DNA from 2 places in the Providencia manganoxydans genome. Region 2 is predicted to be linked to the other one. Evidence: predicted binding sites of a transcription regulator. Region 2 holds the regulator's gene; the other holds the start of a gene.
The links. The regulator LexA, encoded in region 2, represses DNA repair genes until DNA is damaged. The targets are predictions, from matches to a motif close to TNCTGTATGTACATACAGNA.
Positions count from the first base shown of each region.

Region 1: a site for LexA is predicted at 1,875-1,894, ahead of rmuC (DNA recombination protein RmuC). Genes of this name have one in related genera too.

Region 1 is NZ_CP067099.1:712,405-716,625, forward strand. Features, by position in the region: gene udp (uridine phosphorylase) at 1-243, shown strand, start outside; gene JI723_RS03080 (tyrosine-protein phosphatase) at 451-1,233, shown strand; gene JI723_RS03085 (DedA family protein) at 1,304-1,834, shown strand; gene rmuC (DNA recombination protein RmuC) at 1,938-3,293, shown strand; gene ubiE (bifunctional demethylmenaquinone methyltransferase/2-methoxy-6-polyprenyl-1,4-benzoquinol methylase UbiE) at 3,371-4,126, shown strand; gene JI723_RS03100 (ubiquinone biosynthesis accessory factor UbiJ) at 4,128-4,221, shown strand, end outside.
Region 2 is NZ_CP067099.1:545,418-549,638, reverse strand. Features, by position in the region: gene zur (zinc uptake transcriptional repressor Zur) at 589-1,110, shown strand; gene lexA (transcriptional repressor LexA) at 1,361-1,978, opposite strand; gene JI723_RS02350 (diacylglycerol kinase) at 2,095-2,469, opposite strand; gene plsB (glycerol-3-phosphate 1-O-acyltransferase PlsB) at 2,595-4,221, shown strand, end outside.

The DNA.
Region 1 (4,221 bases), 170 kb from region 2:
GGCCGCGTTATGCGCCATTTCAGAGGCTCGATGAAAGAGTGGCAAGACATGGGCGTGATGAACTATGAAATGGAATCAGCAACATTGCTCACCATGTGCTCTAGCCAAGGCCTACGCGCAGGTATGGTTGCGGGTGTAATCGTTAACCGCACACAACAAGAAATTCCAGACGAAGCACTTTTGAAAAAAACCGAAGGTAATGTTCTTAGCATTGTAGTTGAAGCGGCTCGTCGACTACTGTAGTCCCTTATTATTGGCTCGTTTGCGTTACTTTCACTCGGTTGTGGATAAAACGTAGGCGGGCTTAGTTATTCCTCTCTCTTTCTTTGATTTTCTTTGTGTAAGTCATTTTATTGATACCTGCTGAAATGCAGGTATTTTTTCCTATTTTATTTAAGCCATAATCTGTTATGGTTTTCATAGCAATCAATATTATAGGTACTGATAATTATGACAAACACACCTTACTTACACCCTTCAGTATTACCTTTGAAAGGTGGAATTAACTTTCGTGATCTTGGCGGAAAAAAACTGGCGAATGGTAACAAAATTAAAGCGGGGATCCTCTTCCGTTCAGGGGCACTTGACCGCCTAACTGAAAGCGATCTCGCTATTCTACAAGCACAAAATCTCTATCAAATATTGGATTATCGTGATGTGGCAGAAATCAAATCCAAACCAGATTTGATCTGGGATGGCGCTCATTATGTTAATGCCCCCGCGAACCCTATGGCTGATGAAGTCAGTGCTGATTTAGATAAACTCACGCCAGAAATGTTGGAACAATTTGATCCAAAAGTTTTTATGGGGCGTTTGTATGAACTACTGCCTTTAAATAACCCTGCTTATCACCAATTAGTTGATATGTTAAAACATCCTGAAAAAGGGGGAATTGTTCAGCATTGCGCCGTGGGCAAAGATAGAACGGGTGTAGGCTCTGCATTGGTTCTTTTCGCGCTTGGTGCCGATCTAAATACTGTGATGGATGACTATTTACTGACCAATGAAACCTTAGCCCCATTTCGTGAATACTTATTAAAAGAGCATGCACAGAGAATGAGTGAAAGTGTGGTGAAAAAGTTTGAATATGTTTATTCCGTGCGTGAAGAGTTTCTCATGACAGCGATAAATAGTATAAATAGCCATTATGGTAGTATCGATCAGTGGTTAAAGGTTGACTTAGGTTTGGATAATACTGGAAGAGAACAATTACAGAGTTATTTCCTCGAGTAATTAGTATAGGATTGGTTTATTTCATATGAGTTAAAGTATTAAGCCAATCAATTGTTAAGGAGGAAAGCGTATGACATTGAATGAAATTGTCGCGGTGGTCACTGATTTTACTCGTGCTCATGAAATATGGGCACTGCCAATCATTTTCTTCCTCGCTTTTGGTGAGTCTTTAGCTTTTCTCTCTTTGCTGCTTCCTGCAACAGTTATTCTATTAGGGCTTGGTGCGCTAATCGGTGAAAGTGGTATTTTATTTTGGCCAGTTTGGTTGGCTGCAACCTTAGGGGCATTTTTTGGCGACTGGCTCTCATACTGGTTTGGCTTCCATTATAAAGACAATGTTCGCAAGATGTGGCCTATTTCTCGTAAACCTCAAATGATCGACCGTGGTCAACACTTCTTTAATCGTTGGGGGGTATGGAGCGTATTTTTAGGGCGCTTCTTTGGGCCATTTAGAGCAGTTGTTCCTCTGGTTGCTGGTATCTGTAAAATGCCTAAACGCTATTTCCAAGCCGCAAATATTGTTTCAGCCATGATTTGGGCGTTTGGCATACTCGCTCCTGGGGCATTTGGATTGCGTTGGTTAGCACAATGGATGGGATAAGTTGCGAAGACGTTCGCAGTTTTTTTGTGATGTAAATTACTTCTGGACAGATATACAGTATCCGATTACTTTACATTGGATCTCATAATGTAAGGATTTAACTGTGGATACCTCTCTTTTATATGGGGTGATTGGCGCCCTTGGTGGTATTTTAGTCGGCGGCTTGGCTGTCTGGTTGTCTATTGCACAAAAATTGAGCCAAAAAGAACAAGATCTGCAACAACTTCATCGTCAACTAGCGGCAAGTGACGAAAAAAACACCCATCTTTCCGAATGGAAAAATGAGTATGAGCGGCTTGATCAAGAACTAAGAACATTAAGAGATATCAATCGAGAGCAAGAAGCTGAGCTGCGGGAAATCACCACACGTTTCGAACAAAACCAATTAGCAAATGAAGAAAAACAGCGCTTATTACAAAATAGTGAGCAACGCTTAACTACACAATTTGAAAATCTTGCTAACCGTATTTTTGAGCAAAGTGAGCGTCGTGCTTCAGAGCAGCAGCAGAAAAGTTTACTCGCGATGTTGTCGCCATTTCGAGAGCAACTTGAAGGTTTTCGTCAGCAAGTTCAGCAAAGTTTTGGTGAAGAAGCGAAAGAACGGCACACTCTGGCCTATGAAATTCGTCAATTACAGCAATTAAACAATCAAATGACCAAAGAAACGGTCAACTTAACCCGCGCGTTAAAAGGTGATAATAAGATACAAGGAAATTGGGGGGAGACCATCCTTGCTCGTATCTTAGAAGCGTCGGGTTTGCGTAAAGGTAGTGAGTTTGAAACCCAAGTTAGCATTAACACTGGCTATAATAGCCGCTACCAGCCAGATGTGATTATTCGTTTACCCGAAGGGAAAGACGTTGTGGTTGATGCTAAAATGTCTTTAGTTGCTTATGAGAACTATTTCAACAGTGATGACCCTGATGAGCAAGCAAATGCCATTAAAAATCACATCGCGTCGATTCGTAATCATATGCGAATATTGAGCCGTAAAGACTATCATCAGCTACCGGGCGTACGTTCACTTGATTATGTGCTTATGTTTATCCCTATTGAACCTGCTTATTTACTTGCTTTAAAAGAATCGCCCGAGCTACTCGATGAAGGAATAAAACAGAATATCATGTTAGTTTGCCCATCAACTTTGCTTGTTGCGGTACGAACGATTAATAATTTATGGCGTTATGAGCGACAAGGGCAAAATGCGCAAGAAATTGCGGCGAAAGCCGCTAAAATGTATGACAAGCTTCGTCTGTTTGTCGAGGATATGCAGTTATTAGGAACCAGCCTTGATAAAGCCGATCATGCTTATCAATCAGCAATGAAACGTTTAGCGGAAGGGCGAGGGAATTTAATCAGCCAAGCTGAAAGCTTTAAAGAAATGGGCGTTGAGGTTAAGCAACCTATTTCACCTCAATTGGTGGATAAATCAGATAAGCCATATTGTGCGGAATCTTAGACTTCTTAATAGGGTTTTACTGCAAAGGCTGTTACACTTCGTACAAAAGTTTTGAATTATAAACAGGCATAATAGAAATGACAGAACCATCAAAAGAAACCATTGATTTTGGTTTCCGCACAGTAGGCAAAGAAGATAAAGTTGGCCTAGTGGCAAATGTTTTTCACTCTGTGGCATCAAAATATGACTTGATGAATGATTTAATGTCTTTTGGTATTCATCGTGTCTGGAAACGTTTTACTATCGAAGCGAGTGGTGTACGTCGTAACCAACGTGTACTTGATCTTGCTGGTGGAACGGGTGACTTAACGGCAAAATTTTCGCGTCTTGTCGGTGAAAAAGGTGAGGTTGTTCTCGCAGACATCAACGACTCGATGCTAAAAATGGGTCGTGAAAAATTACGTGACCTTGGTATCGTAGGCAACGTAAGCTATGTTCAGGCTAATGCTGAAGAATTACCATTCCCTGATAATTATTTTGATTGCATCACTATCTCATTTGGTTTGCGTAACGTGACTGATAAAGACAAAGCGTTGCGTTCTATGTATCGAGTGTTAAAACCAGGTGGGCGTTTGCTGGTTCTTGAATTCTCTAAGCCTATCATTGAGCCTTTGAATAAAGCTTATGATGCTTATTCATTCCATGTTCTTCCTCGTATTGGGCAGGCGATTGTCGGCGATCCTGATAGTTATCGTTATCTTGCAGAGTCAATCCGTATGCATCCTGACCAAGAGACACTTAAGTCAATGATGGAGAACGCAGGATTAGAACAAGTTTCTTACACCAATATGACTGGCGGTATCGTTGCATTGCATAAAGGGTTTAAATTCTAAGATGGAAGCCACATCAGCACAGGCAGAAAGCCAAAATACAGTATTATATTCTTTAATGACCGCCTTTATGGAAACGTCTTTGAATCACATGTTAT
Region 2 (4,221 bases):
TCATTTACTAAATATACTAGGAATAACTGTTTCATTAGTCACTAAAGTTGACTTAGTATAAATGGGAACGTTAATATTAACTTTTATACTCTAAATAATTCGAGGTGCAGCTAGGCGACAAGTGAACGAATCGCCAGGAGCATAGAGCACTATGTGACGGGCGTGAGTGAACGTAGTCAACAACGCTGAAACTTAAAGTATGACGAGTATATATTGTATAATCCTTATTGATACAAAATTAATATCCAACCTAATATCAAACATAAATGAATATAGTTATCGCTCATATTTTATATAATTTGGCTGATATCGCTTTATGACAAACGACCGAACAGAATTCATGTTGCTTACTATTTGATTCATCCACTGTTAATGGAGTATGCCCTGATGCTCAATGAGTTTGGCTTAATAAGGCACCTTTTCCCCAAATTGAGTTATACCATCTCTAAATCAAATTATTGAGTGGCAAGCAACAGAACTAAAACTTGTTGGTAACTTTCATTAAAAATGCGAGGATTACCTAGATATTTCTAAATTATGGTAGACTACCCTCAACAGCAATAACAGTTTTGAGTAGGGCTCTCGACCATGAAAAAAATGAATGAAGAAAAGTTGCTCGCAATGGCTGCGCGGTTATGTGGAGCTCGAGGTGTTAGGCTCACATCGCAGCGAGAAACTGTTTTACGTTTGATAGCTAAACAACACGGAGCCATCAGTGCATACGATTTACTTGACCTGCTCCGTGAAGTAGAACCACAAGCTAAACCCCCTACTGTCTATCGTGCTTTAGAGTTTTTGATGGAACAAAGCTTTATTCATAAAATAGAATCCACTAATAGCTATGTTATTTGCCATCATTTTGATAACCCGAGTCATATATCAGTAATGTTAATCTGTGATCATTGCGGCAGTGTCGCCGAAAGTGATTGTGGGGTAATTGAAGCTGCCATTTTAGAATTAGCCAAACAAAATCAATTTCAGCTACGTCATACTGTGGTAGAAAATCATGGGGTATGCCAAGCTTGCAGCGAAATCGTGAATTGCCGAGATCATCAACATTGCGATCATGATCATCAACAGCCCTCAGTAAAAACAAAGAAAAAAACTTAAAAAAAGAGCTATTGATAGGCTGATAGGCTGATAGGCTGATAGGCTGATAGGCTGATAGGCTGATAGGCTGATAGGCTGATAGGCTGATAGGCTGATAGGCTGATAGGCTGATAGGCTATATTAAACCATCCGTTTTCCTACCCATCACGCTTTAAATTGAAAAATAAACACTTATATCGCGGGCAGATCCCCAAAAACATTAATGGGTACAATCTGCCAGCAACATTTTAATCATCTTTACGATGCAATCTTAGCACCATTCACCATTACGGATCACCCCCACAGCTAACCCCTCAATCGTGAAGTTTTGCTGGCGTAGATCGACAATAATAGGTGCAAACTCAGCGTTCTCCGCGATTAATTCGACACGATTACCTTGTTGTTTAAAACGCTTTACCGTTACTTCATCTTCAATTCGTGCGACCACAACTTGCCCATTATGGACATTTTGGGTTTTATGAACAGCTAACAGATCACCATCCATAATACCAATATCTTTCATCGACATACCATTCACACGCAGTAAAAAATCCGCATGTGGTTTAAAAAGTGCTGGATCAACTTGATAGTGGCTCTCTATATGCTCTTGAGCTAATAATGGTTCACCCGCAGCTACACGGCCAATCAGAGGAAGCCCTTGAGTATCATTCTCTTCTTCAAGCAGTAAACGAATACCGCGAGAAGCACCAGAAACAATCTCAATAACCCCTTTACGCGCTAACGCCTTAAGATGCTCTTCTGCCGCATTAGGCGAACGAAAACCAAGGCTTGCTGCTATTTCAGCGCGTGTAGGTGGCATACCCGTCTGAGAAATGTGATCGCGCACCAGATCATAAACCTGCTGTTGTCTAGCCGTCAGTGCTTTCATCTCGTTCCCCTGTTTGTTTATACAGTCAGACTGTGAGTATATACAGGTAAATGAAGATTTGAAACACTTAAATCACGGAAGTGCCACATTTATCGAGACTAACCGACACTTTAAGACTAACCAGCAAAATAACGCTGCCACAATACTGTAGCCCAGATAACTAGCGCCAATCCAATTGTGATAAATACCGCCGCCGAACCGATATCTTTTGCTCGTCCCGATAATTCATGGTATTCACTACCAACACGGTCGACAACCGCTTCAATTGCACTATTAACTAACTCTACAATAGCTACCAGCACAACAGAACTAATCAGTAATAGCCGATCGACATAACTGACGTCCAAATATAAAGCAATAATTACCGCAAAGATCGCAGCTACCGCCTCTTGGCGAAATGCCGCTTCATGCACCCATGCCGCTTTTAATCCCTTAAGAGAATACCCCGCAGCCTTAATTACACGGGTGAATCCCTTAGTTTGGTTTGCCATATTTATTCCTCAAACTTACAAACGTTCATCATTTTTTGCGGTCAAAGTTAACTGTCAGTAACAGATTTACCCGTTGATTTCTGGTATGCTTACAAAGCATTGTTAACAAGAGGCTATAATCATTTATGTCACTATGGCGTAAAATATATTACAACACGTTGAATTTACCACTTAAATTACTGGTAAAGAGTAAATTAATTCCAACGGACCCAATTTCAGAGCTTGAGCTGGACACGACTCGGCCCACATTATATGTGTTGCCTTACCATTCAAAATCTGACCTTTTAACATTACGTCACCAATGCTTATCTATCGGCTTGCCTGATCCTTTAGTCGATAATGACATCAACGGGACTAAATTACCTGCTTACGTCTTTATTGATGATGGCCCGCGGGTCTTTCGCTACTACTCCCCAGATCCGCGTAAAGAGTCGGTAAAAATATTTCATGCCTACCTAGACTTACATCGCAGTAATCCGAATCTCGACATTCAGCTATTGCCTGCGTCTGTCATGTTTGGTCGTGCTCCTGGGCGTGAACGTGAAGGGCATACTCCTGCACCGCCATTACGTTTGCTCAATGGTATTCAAAAATTCTTCGCCGTCATCTGGCTTGGGCGAGACAGCTTTGTGCGATTTTCACCGATTGTCTCGATGGGATTAATGGCACAAGAGCATGGTACAGATACCATTATCGCGAATAAATTGGCACGTGTTGCACGCATTCATTACTCACGCCAACGTCTTGCGGCTGTCGGCCCCAAACTTCCTGTACGCCAAGAGCTATTCAATAAATTATTGACCTCAAAAGCAATTGAAAAAGCGGTTGAAGACGAAGCTCGCAGCAAAAAAATACCATTGAAAAAAGCCCAGCAAAATGCTGTGAGTATGATGGAAGAAATAGCGGCTAACTTTTCTTATGAAGCTGTACGATTGACTGATCGAGTACTTGGTTGGACGTGGAACCGTTTATATCAAGGGATCAACGTTCAGCACGCAGAGCGCGTACGCCAATTAGCACAAGATGGCCATGAAATCGTTTATGTCCCTTCCCATCGTAGCCATATGGACTACCTACTGCTTTCATATGTTCTCTACCATCAAGGGCTGGTTCCACCGCATATTGCAGCGGGTATTAACTTAAATTTCTGGCCTGCTGGGCCAATTTTCCGCCGTCTTGGTGCGTTCTTTATTCGCCGAACGTTTAAAGGAAATAAGCTCTATTCAACTGTTTTTCGCGAATACCTGAGTGAATTGTTTGCACGTGGTTACTCGATTGAATATTTTGTCGAAGGTGGTCGCTCCCGTACTGGTCGTTTGCTTGAACCTAAAACAGGGACATTATCGATGACCTTGCAAGCCATGCTACGTGGAGACTCTCGTCCTATCACCATAGTGCCAATTTATATTGGCTATGAGCACGTTATGGAAGTGGGAACCTACGCCAAAGAGTTACGTGGCGCAGAAAAAGAAAAAGAAGGCTTTTTCTCAATGATCCGTGGCCTACGTAAATTACGTAACTTAGGTCAAGGCTATGTGAACTTTGGTCAACCGATATCGCTCACCCAATATTTAACTAAGCACGTGCCTCATTGGCGTGATTCCATTGACCCTATTGAGCCACAGCGTCCAAGTTGGTTAAACCCTGTTGTCAGTGGTTTGGCTGATAACATTATGGTCAATATCAATAATGCAGCAGCAGCAAATGCAATTAACCTTTGCTCAACCGCATTACTCGCTTCACGTCAACGTT